DNA from 3 places in the Neobacillus sp. 114 genome. Region 3 is predicted to be linked to each of the others. Evidence: riboswitches for the same ligand, from Rfam matches in the RefSeq annotation. Region 3 holds a riboswitch; each other region holds the start of a gene.

Region 1 (5,947 bases), 770 kb from region 3:
AAACGCCTTCCTCGTCAACGACTGCACCCAAAAACTCCCAGCCTTCATATTTAGTAACAAGCCCTGCTACCTCGTGGCGGCGAACCTGCTCATCTAATGCATATAAAAGCTGCTGACCAGTTGTAGCACCAGCAAATGCAGTTCTGTGGTGTTGAGTTCCCCCGAAACGGCGGAAGTCTAATAGACCTTCCGGAGTACGGTTAAACATAACACCCATCCGGTCAAATAAATTGATAATACCAGGCGCAGCATCACACATTGCCTTAACCGGAGGCTGGTTAGCCAAGAAATCTCCGCCGTAAACCGTATCATCAAAGTGAATCCATGGGGAATCCCCTTCACCTTTAGTATTTACTGCTCCATTAATACCGCCTTGGGCACAAACAGAGTGAGAGCGTTTAACAGGAACAAGAGAAAATAATTCTACAGGAGTTCCGTGTTCTGCAACTTTAATAGTCGCCATCAAGCCGGCCAATCCGCCACCGACAATGATCACCTTACCTTTACTCATCGTGACTCACTCCCTTAATCCAAATCCAATATTTTTCCAATCAAGAAATCATTAATTTATCAAACAAAAGCTAATAGAGTTTGAACGGCTACGATAGATAGAAGTACGAAAACTACCATCGTAAAATATGTAGCAATAGTTTGTGACCTTGGGGATTGCGTAATACCCCAGCTTACCATGAATGACCATAATCCGTTCGCAAAGTGGAAAATAGCTGAAATAATACCAATTACATAAAATGCAAACATGATTGGTGAAGAAAGAATATCATGCATCATTTGGAAGTTAACCTCAGCACCGAATGCAGCGGCAATACGTGTTTCCCAAACATGCCATGCGATAAAAATAAGAGTGATTACCCCTGATACACGCTGAAGCATGAACATCCAGTTTCTAAAGAAACCAAATCTTGAAACATTGTTTTTTGCTGTAAATGCAATGTACAATCCATAGATTGCATGGAACAGCAAAGGTAAATAAATTACTACTGTTTCAAGGACAATACGGAACGGAAGAGTCCCCATGAAATTTGCTGCTTTGTTGAAGGATTCCACTCCTTCTGTTGCAAAGTGGTTGACAATCAGGTGCTGTACAATGAATACCCCGATTGGGATAACCCCAAGCAACGAGTGCAGTCTCCGATTGAAAAATTCGCGATTCCCCGCCATTGATTTACCCCCTTTTAAATTTTAAAAAATGATGTTAAGTTTTTACTTCCTTCATTAATATAACCTAGCATCACTGTGACAATTATGTGACATGTCCATTTTACTCCCAACATCATAGAGCGTCAAGGAAACGGATACATAAAAAAGCGATGAAAAATAAAATTTTTAAAATATATTGATATTATGATAGATATGAATTTCGACATGTTATCATTTTGTAAGCGCTTTATTTTTGCTTGTAATTACCAACATCTTACGGGAGAATTTTTTTCCTATATCGGAAACGATAATTATGATAAGAAACAAGAACAAATATTGTAAAATAATAAATTTCTTTGCGACTTCTTTACATTATTAGAAAACTGTACTGAAACAGAACTCGATTTGTATATAATAGAATGATAGAAAGAGGGGAAGTAAATGAAAGATAGTGCAGTAATGGACCAAGATCTACAAACGCCGGAACCAAGGACAATCTCTATATTTGGCTATGAATTAATTAGAGAAGTTCTTCTTCCTGAAATTTTCGGCAAGGACACTCCTGAAATTCTTTACTGGGCAGGGAAACGTCTCGCCCGAAAATTTCCTTTGGAAAGCTACGAAAGCCTGATAGATTTTTTTGCAAAAGCTTCTTGGGGTGAGTTAGAAATTAAGAAGGAAGCAAAAAATGAGCTGGAATTCGAGTTGGCAAGTCCAATGATTGTATCGCGTGTTAAATCAAAAGCGGAAAACTTCTTTCAACTTGAAGCCGGCTTCCTTGCTCAGCAAATCGAAGTCCAAAAAGGGGCTATTGCGGAAACCTTCGAACACCCGGTCAAAAAATCGAACAAAGTTTGCTTCACCGTCAAATGGGATAAACTAGACTAAAAGAAAAGGGGGCCACAGGCCCCCTTTCTTAAGGCATAAATTCAGCTACGCCTCATGAACCGTCCTGCCGGACTCGCCAATCGGCGAGTTTTCATTTAATTTTCCCAAGTTCAAATGCCTCGTGCAAGGCTTCTACTGCTTTGAGCATATTTTTTTCTTCTACTACAGCTGATACTTTGATTTCTGAGGTGCTGACCATCTTTACAGGAATATTGCTGTTCGCAAGAACCTCAAACATTTTCGCAGCCACACCAGGATTAGAAATCATTCCGGAACCAACAATTGATACCTTTGCCAGTTTATTCTCAGCATCAAGCTGGTCATAGGCAAGTGTTTCTTTATTGTTTTCAAGCACATTTAAGGTTGGGATCCAATCATCGGTATGGATGGAAAAGGAGAGATTGGCAGCTCCCTCTTCTGTTGTGCTTTGAATAATAATATCCACATTAATTTGATTTTTGGCCAATGTCGTAAAAATAGTTGATAAGCTTGTTAATGAATTTCTAAGCCCTAAAACAGTAACACGTGTGATTCCATCTTCAAACGCGACTCCGCGTACGACTAAATTTTGTTCCATCGTTGCTTCCCCCTCAATTACAGTTCCTTCAACCTTCTCCATGCTAGAGCGGACCTCAAGCCTTACATTATAATTTTTTGCAAACTCGACCGCTCTTGGATGTAGAACTCCCGCACCCAAATTGGCCAGTTCAAGCATTTCGTCATACGATACCGATAATAATTTCCGAGCGTTCTTGACATAACGGGGATCCGTTGTAAATACCCCGGTTACATCGGTATAAATATCACATTTATCCGCATTTAGAGCAGCAGCCAACGCAACTGCAGTTGTATCAGAGCCCCCACGTCCGAGCGTAGTGATTTCCCCGTCTTCGGTAACCCCTTGGAATCCAGCCACGATGACGACTTTTCCCGCATGAAGCTGTTTTTGAACAGCATCAGTGTTTATTTTCGAAATCCTTGCATTGCCGTGAACAGGCTCTGTCATGATTCCAGCCTGCCAGCCTGTAAAGGAAACGGCCTCCAGCCCTTTTTGGTTTAAGGCCATCGAAAGCAATGCGATCGTCACCTGCTCACCTGTTGAGAGAAGCATATCCATTTCCCGCTTATTCGGCTGCTCGGATATTTCCTTTGCCATATTAACAAGCTGGTCCGTCGATTTTCCCATTGCCGAAACAACGACCACTACTTGGTTTCCACGTTCCTTTTCCCCCCGCACACATTCTGCGACATTTAGAATTTTTTCAATGCTGCCAACGGAGGTCCCGCCAAATTTCTGTACTATTAAACCCATGTCTTCCCCTTCTCTCAGTCATTCTTGTAAAAAAATAAAAAGCAATGGGAGCATATCCCATTGCTTTGAAAACACAAAATTAAAATTTTCGCGTTAGTAGACAATGAAAGATAGCGCTCCAAGACAACGGTCTTGACAATCCGGCATTTTTTCAATGACGAACCAGCAAGGAAAATAATGAGTGTTTCCCTACTTCGGCGAACATTCCCTTTCAAAGCCCATCGTTGAAGCTCATCCTTCTCCGGGCCTTTACTCTTGAAGCTCGCACCTCTACCTTCACTTAACTTATAAAAGTGATAGTCTATTAAATTTTTATTCATTATAGCATAGTAATATTAGAGTGACAATTATTGTGACTGAAGTTTTTTTATTAATTCTTCTGCCACATTTTGGGGGATTCCAATCCCTCTAAATTCCTCAAGGGTTGCCTCTTTCATTTTCTTAACAGAGCCAAATTCCTTTAATAGCTGCTTCTTGCGTTTTTCGCCAATCCCAGGAATATCGTCAAGTAGGGATTGGAATGCGGTTTTACCGCGTGTCTGCCGGTGGAAGGTAATCGCAAAGCGGTGAACTTCATCCTGGATTCGCTGGAGTAAATAAAATTCCTGGCTATTCCGGGCGAGCGCTACAATTTCTAATGGATTCCCATACATAAGCTGTGATGTGCGGTGCTTCTCATCCTTCACTAGTCCAGCGAGAGGTATGTCCAGCCCCAATTCATTTTCTAGCACATCGCGGACAGCTTCCACATGTCCCTTTCCACCGTCAATGATGATCAAGTCAGGCAGCGGAAGCTCTTCCTTTAGAGCCCTCGAGTATCTTCGTCTCGTTACCTCTCTCATTGATTCATAATCATCCGGGCCTTCAACAGACTTAATTTTATATTTCCGATATTCCCGCTTGTTTGCTTTGCCGTCTGTAAAAACAATCATCGCTGAAACTGGGTCTGTTCCTTGAATGTTAGAGTTATCAAAGGCTTCGATCCGGTGGGGCGTATAAATGCCAAGCATTTCTCCGAGGTTTTCAACGGCTTTGATCGTTCTTTCCTCATCTTTTTCAATAAGAGAGAATTTTTCATTCAAGGCGATTTTCGCATTTTTAATTGCCATTTTGACAAGGTCCTTCTTCTGGCCCCGCTGCGGCTTAATGACTTTTACTTCCAATAACTGCTCAGCCATCTGCAAATCCACATCGTCCTGGATGAGAATTTCCTTCGGTTTAAAATGGTTCGTCTTCTGATAAAATTGGCCGAGGAATGTGAGGATTTCTTCTTCCGGCTCATTATAAATAGGGAACATCGAAACGTCTCGTTCAATCAGCTTCCCCTGACGCACAAAAAATACTTGAACACACATCCAGCCTTTGTCAACGGCATAGCCGAATACGTCACGGTCAGTAAAATCCGTCATCGTGATCTTTTGTTTTTCCATGATTGTTTCAATATGAATGATTTTGTCACGGAATTCCTTTGCTCTTTCAAAATCAAGCTCTTCCGCGGCAGCCTGCATTTTTTCTGTCAGATCCTTTTTTATTTCCTTATAACCGCCATTTAAAAAGCGGGTAATTTCATCGGTCATTTGTTTATACTGTTCTTCTGAAACCTCATTTACACAAGGCGCCAGGCACTGCCCCAAGTGATAATAGAGGCAGACTCGGTCAGGAAGCGTAGAACATTTGCGGAGCGGATAAATCCGGTCAAGCAGTTTCTTTGTTTCGTTGGCAGCCCCTACGTTGGGATATGGACCAAAATACTTACCTTTATCCTTTTTTACTTTTCTTGTAATAATTAGCTTTGGGTGTCTTTCCGCAGTCAGCTTAATAAATGGATAAGTCTTATCATCCCTAAGCATGACATTATATTTCGGATCATATTTTTTTATTAAATTTAATTCAAGCAGAAGTGCTTCAATATTGGATGAGGTCACGATATACTCAAAGTCTTCAATCTCGTTTACCAAGCGAAGGGTTTTCCCATCATGCGAACCGGTAAAATAAGACCGAACACGGTTCTTTAATACTTTCGCCTTACCAACGTAGATAATCGATCCTTGACGATCCTTCATCAAGTAGCAGCCGGGCTGGTCCGGCAGCAGCGTTAACTTTTGTTTAATGGTTTCATTCATTCCGGCCGCTCCTCCCACTCAGAGTTTCTCTTCAAATTTTAAATCAATCTGCCCGCAAATTAAAGAGGGAGTCTTTAGAAAAAAGAAAACCTTAACCGAAGTACCGGTTAAGGTTATTTTAATTGAGGGCTTATAGATGCTTTTGAAGTAAGCCAGCTAAAGCTTCTTTTGGTTGGAAGCCGACAGTTTTATCAACAACTTCACCGTTTTTCAACACTAGTAAAGTTGGAATGCTCATTACTCCAAAATTAGAAGCCGTTTGCGGATTTTCATCCACGTCAAGTTTCGTGATTTTTACTTTATCTCCCATTTCAGCATCAAGCTCTTCTAAAACTGGCGCAATCATTTTGCAAGGTCCGCACCATGGTGCCCAGAAATCTACAAGAACAAGACCTGAACCTGTTTCAGTCGCAAAGTTTTGATCTGTTACGTGTGCAATAGCCATTTTTCATTGCCTCCCTAATTA
Region 2 (5,947 bases), 120 kb from region 3:
AAAAACTTAGTGTTACTCTTGACAATGTTTTTTTTGGTCAAGTGGATTCTTTTGGTGAGATAACGGTTGATATTTATGACGATAAAATTCAAGTACCCGCCCCAACTCAGCGTCCTCTATTAATGGCCAGTCTAAAAAAGGCCCAGGCGGATTTGGAAATTTTTTCACTATCAACTGATTGCGAAAAGTCTAAAGAAATGTATAAGGAAAATGCAGCTATAATGCAAGGATTAATAGACAAACTCGAGCCATATTTAAATGGATAACAAAAAAGAGGCTGTCTCTAAAGCCTCTTTTTAAATATTAAGCACTTTCCTTGCTGGCACTGAGCGGTGCCTTTTTATGAGTTATATAGCTATGAAGAACCATACCACCCATTACAAGCAGCATTCCCAGCCAAGAAACGGCATTTGGCAAAGAAGTATTTAGGAGCCATACTTCCCCAATTAAAGCGAATAAAACCTCCATCGCCTGTGTTGCTTCTACAGCGGCTAGCTTTTGCATATTTCCTCTTACCAAATCAGTCGCCTGAAAAAACAGGATGGTAGCTATTACCCCGGAGGAAATAGCCACTAACCCGGATTGAAATGTTTGCCCTATACTTGGAGGTCCCTCTGTAACTAGGCCATATATGGACAAAATCAGCCAAAAGGGCATGCTTGCCAGAGTCATTCCGAGAACACGCTGAAAAACATCAAGTCTTCCACCGCAAATATCCATCATTTTACGATTTCCAAGCGGGTAAGCAAAAGAAGCAATTATAACAGGCATTACTCCTAATACGATTGCCGTAACCGAAAGGGTACCCGCCTGCTCAAGCTGCATTAAAACGATTCCCATCAGAATGATTAATGACATTGCCAGCCCTTTAAAGGGAATTTTCCCTCTCACTATAATTGGGCCGTTAATGGTCATGACCTTTTCATAAAAGAGGGGAGCTAAAAGGGAACCTGAAATAATGGTTATTTGCCAGGTTGCAGCAATTAGCCAACCGGGGGCATAGGAAGCAGAAAAACAAAGCGGCGCATAAAACAAACCGAAGCCAATACAACTCCATAAAGTCCATTTTCCTGGTGCCGTTTTCAGCTCTTTCAAGAGTGGCTTAAGATTTTTCCTCCCCATTACAATAAGCAATAAAAATGGAATCATAAAGAAATATCTTAGTGATGCACTCCAAACCCAGCTGCCGCCAGCAAGGTCCATTGCCCTGTTTAAAATAAATGTAAATGCAAAAAAGAAAGCGGCAAAGATGCCTAAAATGATAGGACGCATTGTTTTCCCCTTTAACTCTTGTCAGCTTTGAATATTTCAATACTCTAAAGTATAACAGATTTCTGAATAGTTTGTTAATACTGATTTTCCCTTAAAATAAAATACATACTCTAAAAATGTTGGAAATAAATTTTAAATTGTCATTCAAATAACGAAACCTCTGCACCTCCTATTCGTACATAAGAATGGCAAATATTATAAGTAGAGAGAGGTTGACACAACGTTTGGAAAAGTGGCTTCAGATTTGTTGGGATTAAGTGATGTAGGGTCGGTGATTAAGCCTTCCGATTATGATAAGGTGGATGCCGATGATTACGTAATGCATGAGGATAATGAGAAGATTTATTTCTTAATTAAATCAAAATCTGATGAGTATTGCTTTACAAACAATGCTCTCATCCATCTTGATGGTACTAGTGCTACAAGCAAAAAGCGGATGCTTTATCGGTACAGCTATGCCACAAAAAAAATATCAGATGTTATGTTGGAAACGGCCGGTACAGTCGACCTAGACGTAGAAATCAAATTCAAAATCGGCTCTCAGCCTTTCTCCATTGACATTCATAAAAAGCATATCGAGGAAGTCAAAGATTTATACAAGGCACTTATAAAAATTTCCGAGATTACCCATGAAAATGAAATTTCACTTCAGTTTGCCAAGCAAAGTCTCGATGTCGCTTCCACAACATTAGGTCGCGTCTCCACTCCTGACAACAATTTGGTTGTTCAATTTAAAATGTTGAATCAGGCAGCATTCCAGTGGCTCGAGGAAAGTAAAAAACAATATTGTGTCAAAGATTTTGGCTTTGTTTTTGAAAAATATATAAACAATTAAAAATACAAAATAGAGGCCGTCTCATAAACGGAACTAAACTCCCATGGTACTGAGACGGCCTCTATTTTTAAAAACATTATTACGGGCTAGGCCGATGAAACAACCCCATTACTTCTATCGTTTCTGTAATATTCACAAAAGCTGTCGGATCGACTTCAGAAATAAGAGATTTAACCTCGTTTAACTCATATCTTGAAATGACCGAGATTAAAATCTTTCTGCTGCCATTTGTATATCCTCCAACCCCATCCATAATGGTGAGTCCACGGTATAAGTTGGCCACCAAATGATTTCTCATTTCTTCGCCCTTTTCTGTTATTATCATTAAAGTTAATTTGACATGGTCCGTGTAAATAGCGTCAACCACTTTTCCTGTAACAAAAATCGAAACCAACGTATTGAGGGCCGAATCCCAATTGAATAAAAATCCGCTAATTACAATAACAACCGCGTTCATTCCGGAGAGGAGCACCCCGATTGGAAAGTCTTTCTTCCGGGAAACAATCATTCCGATGATATCAAATCCGCCCGTTGAACCTGAGCTTCGAAATACGATTCCAACCCCCAGACCGGTCAAAGCTCCGCCAAATATTGATGAAAGGATGGTATCTTTCGCAACTGGAAACACTGGTACTAAATAAAGTCCTAAAGAAATAACGAACACTGAAAAGATTGAATTAAAGATAAATCTTTTTCCTAGCATTTTATAGCCAATGATTAAAAGGGGAAGGTTCAACAAAAGATTAGCCACTCCTGTGTTTATGGGGGTAATCATTCCTACTATCATCGAAATTCCGCTCATCCCGCTACTTAAAACCTCGTGAGGGATAAGGAAAAGATTGAATGCAGTTACAATTATAAAAGAACCGATAATAATTCCAACCATCTGCATGAATATTTCTCCTGTCTTTCCACTATTTATTTAAAAAAATGATAACGATTCATAGCTAGGATGTAAACTAATTAATATATTTAAAAAACAATTAATTATCTGGAAATAGAGCCCAAAGATTAAGTTGAATAATTATAAAGGCATATTACATTAATATTCACCTTACAAAAACCCCTTAAACCCTCGTTTCCAAAATATAATATTGACAAATTTATTAAAACGTATATACTCTAGTAATATATCATTTTTAATATTAAATCCTCATCAAAACCGATGAGGTAGAGGTCGCGGTTTTTATCAGTAAAATGGACGAGACGCAGAGATGTTTTTGACTCCGTTTGAAAGGAAAAGCTGCCGAAGTGTGTTTTTCTCTCTGGAGAAACATGCTGGGGCTGTCTCCGAACAGGAACAGAACTGTCACGTTTAGCCTTACCAGCTTTACGTGTTGAGCTATCTTTCGGAAGGTATGATGCGGGGTATATACAAATGCCGTCGAATCTGCTTCGAGGGCATTTTTTATTCCAAACTCCTTCCTATAAAAAAATTTAAAAGGAGTCATAAGCATGCAAACATCGCAGGTAAGTAAAGACGAAATATACACTAGGCCCACGGGTCCGAAAAATGATAAAAATGAATTAAGACGGAGCTTAAAGTCCCGCCATCTTACGATGATTTCTCTTGGTGGAACCATCGGGACCGGATTATTTCTTGCCAGCGGCGGAGCGATCCATAGTGCGGGACCTGGCGGAGCGATTCTTTCATATCTTGTTATTGGCATTATGGTTTATTTCTTAATGCAAAGCTTAGCTGAAATGGGTGCCTACATGCCGGTAGCAGGAAGCTTTAGTACCTATGCTACGAAATTCGTGGATCCATCCCTTGGCTTTGCCCTAGGCTGGAACTATTGGTACAACTGGGCTATTACGATTGCAGCAGAACTTTCTGCAGTAACAATGATTATGAAATTCTGGTTCCCAGATTCTCCTTCACTATTATGGAGCAGCATCTTTTTAGTTATCATGTTCTTGTTAAATTATCTTTCCGTTAAGGGATTTGGCGAGGCGGAATATTGGTTCTCATTAATTAAAGTTGTAACTGTTGTGATCTTTATCATTGCTGGTACGTTAATGATTTTTGGAATTATGGGAAATGAAGCAATTGGCTTTAAAAACTTTACAGTTGGAGATGCACCATTCCATGGCGGATTCATGGCTATGCTTGGAATCTTTATGGCAGCTGGATTTTCCTTCCAAGGAACTGAACTTTTAGGTGTTGCAGCGGGTGAAACAGATAACCCAGAAAAATCAATTCCGCGTGCAGTAAAGCAAGTTTTTTGGCGAATTCTTTTATTCTATGTGTTAGCTATTCTTGTTATTGGTCTTATTATTCCTTACACAAATGAAAACCTTGCTAATGGAGATGTTGCCGTAAGTCCATTTACGCTTGTTTTCCAAAAAGCAGGAATCGCATTTGCTGCTTCTGTCATGAACGCAGTCATTTTAACAGCTGTTTTATCAGCAGGTAATTCAGGAATGTATGCATCGACTCGGATGCTTTGGGATTTGGCACGTGAAGGAAAAGCACCAAAATTTCTTGGTAAATTGAACAAAAATGGTGTGCCAGTTAATGCTTTAATTGTAACAGCATTAGTCGGAACACTTGCTTTTCTGGCATCCCTCTTTGGCGATGGTACAGTTTATGTATGGCTTTTAAATGCTTCCGGTATGTCCGGCTTTATCGCATGGCTAGGAATTGCGATTTGTCATTACCGTTTCCGCAGAGCTTATGTAGCTCAAGGCAAAGATCTAAATTTATTGCCATATAAATCAAAGCTGTTCCCATTTGGCCCAATCTTTGCATTTATTGTTTGCGCCATTGTCGTAATTGGGCAAAACTATTCAGCATTTATGGGCGATCATATTGATTGGAACGGTGTTTTAGTATCCTATATCGGTCTGCCATTATTCCTTATCCTTTGGTTAGGCTATAAATTCACAAAGAAAACAAAGGTTATTCCTTTGGAGAAGTGTGATTTAAACAATTAAAATTAAAAATGGCTCCCAAGGAGCCATTTTTTTATAATCTAATAGTAACCTCTGTCCCATCTTTTAATTTCGTATCCACTAACAACAGGCCTTTATACTTGGTCAGACCATCCAATAAAGGCTTCAAGTCCCTTTTTTCTATCTTTGGAAAGACGAATTTTTCCCCGCCTTTTTTAATCGATTTGTTTATAAAATCAATAAATCTTCTAGATGTGATAACCGAACTAAATAGTTTTAATACAACATAAGGAACAGGTACCATAAAGCTTTTTCCTTTTACTTTTAAACCCACCTTTAACATGCTTATTCAATCACCACAAATACTTTATCGCCATTTGCGGAAGTAACATCAACAATTTGGCCGTCTAGTTCGTTTTCAATCGCTTCTATCAACAAATCTACATTGATATCTTTCACATACTTTTCCGCTTGCGGAATTCTTTCGGCAATGCTGGTGCCCACCTTCAACACTGCTTTCACAAGATTAATGGGAAGATTGACATTAACATTGTCACCTTCATGGGAATTAACTCGGATTTTTAGCATTTTGCTGCCATATGATGAGGTTTCTTTCTTTAATTCAACAGTTAGTTCCTTCCCTTGAAGGATGTTAATCAGTTCAGTCGCTTTTTCTTTATCAAGCTTACCTTCCTCGACCAACGTTAACACTCTAGAGATTTCATCTTTCATTTACATATCCCCCTCTTTTAATAAGGCAATAGCCTCTTCGGCAGTGATTTCCCCTTTTTCCAGCATGGATACAACCTTCTTCTTATCAACCTCCGGCTTCCGGTTTGCTGAGTAGCCCAAGGCCGAAATGATGTCGTCTAATTTCCCTCTAACGGTCGGATAAGAAATCCCAAGTTCTTTTTCGACTTCTTTAATACTTCCGCGGCACTTCAG
Region 3 (5,947 bases):
GGGCTAGCTGTGCTAAGCATTCCTTGTTGTGCTGTGCATAGTCAGAAACAATAAAGCCTTTCATCAAGGAACTGGTTGTCAACAGCTGACCGGCAACCCTTGGACCGACAGGCGGTTTATCCGCATTATACTGGGAGATTTGTCCGCAAATAGCAGTCCTGGACTGGAAATTAATTAAGGACATCACCGCATCGCTTACATGACCGCCAACATTGTCGAAATAAACATCAACACCGTTAGGACAGGCTTCTTTCAATGCTTTACGCAGGTTCTCCTCTGCTTTGTAGTTAATTGCCGCATCAAAACCTAGTTCCTCAGTCAAATAAGCGCATTTATCATCGCCGCCGGCAATCCCGACAACCCGGCAGCCTTTCAGTTTAGCGATTTGACCAACAACAGTGCCGACCGCTCCAGATGCACCTGAAACGACAACCGTTTCCCCTTCCTTCGGCTCCCCTATGTATAGCAATCCAAAATATGCGGTCAAGCCAGGCATTCCGAGCACATGAAGTGCCGTGGTCACAGGTGCCATTTCTGGATTAAGTCTGCGAAGGCCGCTTCCATCAGAAACGTTATATTCAGCCCATTCAAGTAGTCCGTCTACATACTGGCCCGCTTCAAACCGAGAATTTTTCGATTCGACTACTTTTCCAACTACCCCACCTTTAAATGGCTGACCGACTTCATATGGCTTGGCATAAGATTTGGCAGCCGACATCCGGCCCCTCATATAAGGGTCTACAGACAAATACAGAGAACGAATCAATACTTCACCATCCTGAAGTTCTGGAACATTCTCCTCAATAAATTCAAAATTACTTTCATCTGGCATTCCTACTGGCCTGCTTGCCAATAAAATTTTTCTGTTCAAAAGGTTTGACATCTAACCACTCCCTGTTTTATCTACTCCAAGAAGCAATTCTAGGTGTTTGATTATAATGTTCTACTTTTACGGCTAATCTCCTGCCAGAACACGAAATTAATGAGCGTATACCTTCAATTTTTCTTATTTTTCTTACTTTTTCAGCAACATTCATCACTGCACCCTGTTATTCCAATCCCGCTTCTTCAAGAGCAATTCTAGTAAGTGCTGCCCAATCCTGATTTCCGCGATTTTTGGCCACTGAGGCTAGCAGGCGGTTATGCAATAGACCCGCTAACGGCATCGGTGTCTGGGTCGAGTTTGCCTCCTCCAAAACTAGGTTGCAATCCTTAAGACCGAGCGCCAGCTGAAAACCCGCCGGTTCAAACTGCTTTTTGGCAATCATCTGGCCATAACCTTGATACACTGTACAATTAAATAAGGTTGATGCATAAATTTCAGCAGCCAGCTGCCGGTCTATACCATTTTTCTCAGCTAGATTAAAGGCTTCGGCCATTGCTTCCATTGCTGCCATAATCATAAAATTTCCGCCTAACTTGATGACATTGGCACTTTCAGGCTCCTCCCCTACATCAAAAACACGCTGGCCAAGAGCATCCTGGATGTGTTTTACCCGCTCTTTCGCTACACTGGACCCTGAGCTAAGAATATTCAATTTTTGAGCTGCCGCTGCTTCCGGACGACCAAAAACTGGGGAGGCCACATATTGGCTGCCATGCTCCTGATGATAAGTTGCTAATTTTCGTGATGTTGCTGGAGCTATTGTACTCATTGATAAATGGATACCGCCCTGCCCCAGCACTTCCCCAAACCCATTTGGTCCCATAACGAGCTCTTCTACTGCCTGATCGTTTGCCACCATAGTAATCACGATTCCGCCAGGTGCTGCGGCGTCTGCAGGCCTGTTCACTTGCTCGGCGCCAGCTTCAACAACTGCCTTTGTTTTCTCGGGAGTTCGATTGTAAACCTTCACCTGAAAACCAGCCTTCAATAAATTCATGACCATAGGCTCTCCCATATTTCCAAGGCCAATAAAGCCAATTACTCCTGTCATTTTCGTTCATCCTCCTGCTATTCTAATATCCCTTCTTGGTATCTACTCTATTGTTAAGAGGTTTGTTTTCTTCCAAGTTTTTAAGTGTATCCAAAAAACACGCTGCACCTTCTTCTGGTGACGTTACCGCTGAAATATGAGGGGTAATCAGTACGCCAGGATGTTTCCATAATGGATGATTTTCCGGCAGCGGCTCCTGTGCAAACACATCCAAGACAGCATAACGGACCTGCCCGTCTTCCAAAGCTTGCAGCAATGCTTCTTCATCCACCGATGCCCCTCGCCCAACATTAATAAAACCGGAATTTGTTACTTTTTGAAAAACTTGACTATTAAAAAATCCAGCCGTTTGTTCCGTTAGCGGCATCGTGTTGATGATCACATCCATTTCCCCTAGTAGGGTAAAATGAGATTCAACAGTCATTACATCATTAAAATACTCTTTTTCTTTTCCACTTTGGGAGACGCCGTAAACTTCCACTCCGAAACCAGACAAAAGCTTCGCGGCAGCCTGTCCAATTTCACCGGTTCCATAAACCATCACTTTGAGTTCGTTTAATAACTTCGGAGTCCTTTGCTGCCATTTTTTCTGCAACTGTAATTCCCGGAACTCCTCGTGAAATTGTAAATCTCTTAATATGTAGCTTAAACAATACTCTCCGATTCTTTGACCAAACGAACAAATGGTCCTTGTCAAAAGTACACTATCGTCCCAGGCATTTTTAAATAAAAAACGGTCAACTCCCGCACCGAGCGAGTGCACCCATTTTAAATGACTGTAATCGTAATCGGATTTGAGATTAAAAGATACAAGTGCATCCGCCCATTTCAAATTATCCTGAATAACTTCATCCTCCGGGATATAACGGAAATTCTTTTGGACGCCCGCATTTTGGATGTATGCCCGAAGCTCCTGATACATGGGACTGACAATTAAAATATTTTCGATTTTCACAATAATTCACCTCTTCAACATTACCTCCATTTTAAGGATAATTGGGAAAAAACTCAAAAAAGAAGCGTAGTCTGTTAATCCCTGCTCTCCTCCCAATGCTATATAACTATCAATAAATATACGATTTTAGTGTTTTTTATAAAAACCCCTTGAACAAATAGGAATATTCTGTTATATTAATTTTAATTACATACTTCTTACTTCATACCTTATGAAGTGAGGATAGAGGCGCAAAGACCATCAGTAAACCATCCAAGGGTAATGGGACCCGTTGACGGTGGCAGAAAGGGGAATTTGCCGAAGCTTCTGAGGATCTCATTGTTCCGGAAGCTGGTTCTGTTATTGAATAAATACAGAATTGTCATATAGGAAACTATATGGAGGGCTATCTCACGCAGGGGAACTTGTAAAATTAACGTTTCTGATGCAGCTGTTGGGCCCTTCCCTCAGCTGCTTTTTGCGTTTGGCCTTACCTCTTTTTAAAAATAATTTTAAAAGGGTGAAATTTATGTACTTTGGCCAAGTTTTAACAGCAATGGTGACTCCGTTTGATCAGCATGGCGAAATTGATTTTAATGCGACGAGTGATTTAGTAAATTATTTATTAGCGAATGGTACTGACGGGTTGGTGGTTTGTGGAACAACTGGTGAGTCCCCTACCTTATCAACTGAGGAAAAAGTGGCATTATTTAAATTTGTGGTTGAAGTTGTGGACGGGAGAGTTCCCGTTATTGCAGGCACTGGCTCCAACAACACAAGATCCTCAATCAGTCTAACAAAGCTAGCAGAGGAAGTCGGCGTAGACGGCATCATGCTCGTTGCACCATACTATAATAAACCATCCCAGGAGGGCATGTATCAGCATTTTAAAGCGATTGCTGAATCTACTTCTCTTCCGGTTATGCTTTATAATATTCCGGGCCGCAGTGTCGTCAATATATCTGCTGAAACGGTCATCCGCCTTTCTCAGATTCCTAATATCGTAGCGGTTAAGGAAGCTAGCGGCCACTTGGATGACATGGCCGAAATTGTTAAACAAACTGCTGATGACTTTTCTTTATACAGTGGTGATGATGGAATGACCTTGCCGGTGCTTTCGATTGGCGGCGTTGGTGTGATTTCCGTTGCATCTCATATTATCGGGAATGAAATGCAGGATATGGTTACACGCTTTAAAAATGGGGATTTGGCGGGCGCTGCTGCAGCACACCGTGAATTACTGCCCATTATGAAGGCTTTATTTGCAGCGCCTAGCCCAGCACCTGTAAAAGCAGCTTTAAATATGAAAGGGATCAATGCTGGCGGTCTGCGCTTGCCGCTGATTCCATTAAACGATGAGGAGACTAAAACGCTTCGAAATGTGCTGTTGCAGAACAGTGCAGTGGAAGTTTTGTAGAATGATATAATTTGATATCGGTTTAAGAAGGACAAAAATAACCGGATTCTGGTTGGATTTGTCCTTCATTTTTTTGATGAAGGACAAATTCATGTTGTCACCAATTCATAATGTCCTTCATAACCCCGTTGAAGACCAAAACCTTCCGTTACCTGTTTCAAAATGTCCTTCATAACCTTGATGAAGGACATTTTTAGTTGTTCCCTTGTCCATTATGTCCTTCATGGCCTCAATGTATCCGCTAATCTTTTTTCCCTCTATCCTCACTGCAAAAATATTTCTTTAATAAATTCAGAAAAGTGTTTACAAAATCTCCTTCAAACTCTATAATTCACATATATTTACTCGGAATTCATCATGAAAGAAGGAGGCCCCCAACATGAGCATAGGAATTGCATTAATGGGATTATTAGTTGGGTTATTGGTAGGATTAACAGGGGTTGGAGGGGCAGCATTGTTAACCCCAGTGCTCATCATGGTCGGAATTCAGCCTTCCATTGCGGTGGGAACGGACCTTGTTTACAACTCCATTACAAAACTGTTTGGAGTCATTCAGCATTGGAGACAGAAAACAATTAACTTTAAACTCATGAAGTATCTTGCTATCGGTAGTGTCCCAAGTGCAGCAGGAGCCATTCTCATCCTTCAGGTTTTTGAAAAATATTTCCACAATCAAGAACAAATTATCAAACATGGACTTGGCTATGTTCTAATTCTAGTGGCCACAGCCATTTTAATTAAGACATTTTTTGATAATAAAATCAGGCCGAACCGCTGGCAATTAAGGCCGATTGAGGAAAAACGAACATTAACAATTTTAATCGGTGCCGGTTTCGGCTTTATCGTCGGCCTGACTTCAATAGGATCAGGATCATTATTTGCCCTTGCCATGCTATATCTCTACCGCTTGAAAGGATCTGAGCTGGTTGGCACCGATATTGCCCATGCCTTTTTATTAGTGACTGTTGCCGGACTCCTCCACGCGAATGCTGGAAGTGTCAATTATATGCTTGTAGGGAACCTGTTAATCGGGTCGATCCCTGGCGTTTTAATAGGGAGTACCTTATCTTCAAAAGTACCGACAAAGCCCCTTCGTACGGTCATCTCAGCGGTCATCATTGTTAGCGCGCTAAAACTTATAGGATTATAATAAAAAAGAGCTTAAAGCTCTTTTTTTGCTAAAATTCGGTTTCTAACTTTAATTGGCTATCCTTCTGAACCATTTTATATTCTGTAATAAAGGCGGGTAATGTGATGGTTATGGTCGTTCCGACATTTAAGATACTGTCAATATCAAGCTTCCCATTCATCGTCTGAATGGTTTTCACCGCGACCATGGAACCTAATCCTGTGCCCTTTGTTTTACTGGTGTAGTATGGCTCACCGAAGCGGTTTATTTGCTCTTTACTCATGCCGACACCGGTATCAACTATTTTAACTGTGACCTTATTTTTTTCAAGAGCTGAAACTATTTGAAGCTCCCCGCCATTTGGCATTGCTTCGATCGCATTTTTTATTAAATTTAAAAAGCATTGGCGGAAATAGTTCTTGTTTCCTTGAACCGTTCCTTGACCAAGGTTATCTGTAATAGTCACGGAACTCATTTTTGCTAAAGGCTTCATGATATCAATGACATTGCGGATTTCTTGTTCGATTAGA

The links. Region 3 has a riboswitch for lysine ahead of dapA (4-hydroxy-tetrahydrodipicolinate synthase). Riboswitches for the same ligand answer to the same signal wherever they lie in the genome.
Region 1: linked by a shared signal. The riboswitch ahead of QNN06_RS24840 (aspartate kinase) and the one ahead of dapA (4-hydroxy-tetrahydrodipicolinate synthase) in region 3 are both predicted to bind lysine.
Region 2: linked by a shared signal. The riboswitch ahead of QNN06_RS21405 (amino acid permease) and the one ahead of dapA (4-hydroxy-tetrahydrodipicolinate synthase) in region 3 are both predicted to bind lysine.

What each region holds. Positions count from the first base shown of each region.
Region 1 covers NZ_CP126144.1:5,054,939-5,060,885, forward strand. Annotated here, with positions in the region: gene sdhA (succinate dehydrogenase flavoprotein subunit) at 1-511, opposite strand, end outside; gene QNN06_RS24830 (succinate dehydrogenase cytochrome b558 subunit) at 571-1,179, opposite strand; gene QNN06_RS24835 (YslB family protein) at 1,600-2,046, shown strand; gene QNN06_RS24840 (aspartate kinase) at 2,138-3,358, opposite strand; lysine riboswitch at 3,462-3,639, opposite strand; gene uvrC (excinuclease ABC subunit UvrC) at 3,706-5,481, opposite strand; gene trxA (thioredoxin) at 5,612-5,926, opposite strand.
Region 2 covers NZ_CP126144.1:4,404,516-4,410,462, forward strand. Annotated here, with positions in the region: gene QNN06_RS21385 (DUF421 domain-containing protein) at 1-266, shown strand, start outside; gene QNN06_RS21390 (DMT family transporter) at 304-1,272, opposite strand; gene QNN06_RS21395 (PH domain-containing protein) at 1,505-2,107, shown strand; gene QNN06_RS21400 (YitT family protein) at 2,187-2,999, opposite strand; lysine riboswitch at 3,271-3,460, shown strand; gene QNN06_RS21405 (amino acid permease) at 3,563-5,044, shown strand; gene QNN06_RS21410 (hypothetical protein) at 5,076-5,345, opposite strand; gene QNN06_RS21415 (SHOCT-like domain-containing protein) at 5,348-5,734, opposite strand; gene QNN06_RS21420 (DUF2089 domain-containing protein) at 5,735-5,947, opposite strand, start outside.
Region 3 covers NZ_CP126144.1:4,282,632-4,288,578, forward strand. Annotated here, with positions in the region: gene QNN06_RS20785 (NADP-dependent oxidoreductase) at 1-883, opposite strand, end outside; gene QNN06_RS20790 (NAD(P)-dependent oxidoreductase) at 1,050-1,937, opposite strand; gene QNN06_RS20795 (D-2-hydroxyacid dehydrogenase) at 1,960-2,892, opposite strand; lysine riboswitch at 3,108-3,288, shown strand; gene dapA (4-hydroxy-tetrahydrodipicolinate synthase) at 3,401-4,288, shown strand; gene QNN06_RS20805 (sulfite exporter TauE/SafE family protein) at 4,668-5,438, shown strand; gene QNN06_RS20810 (ATP-binding protein) at 5,467-5,947, opposite strand, start outside.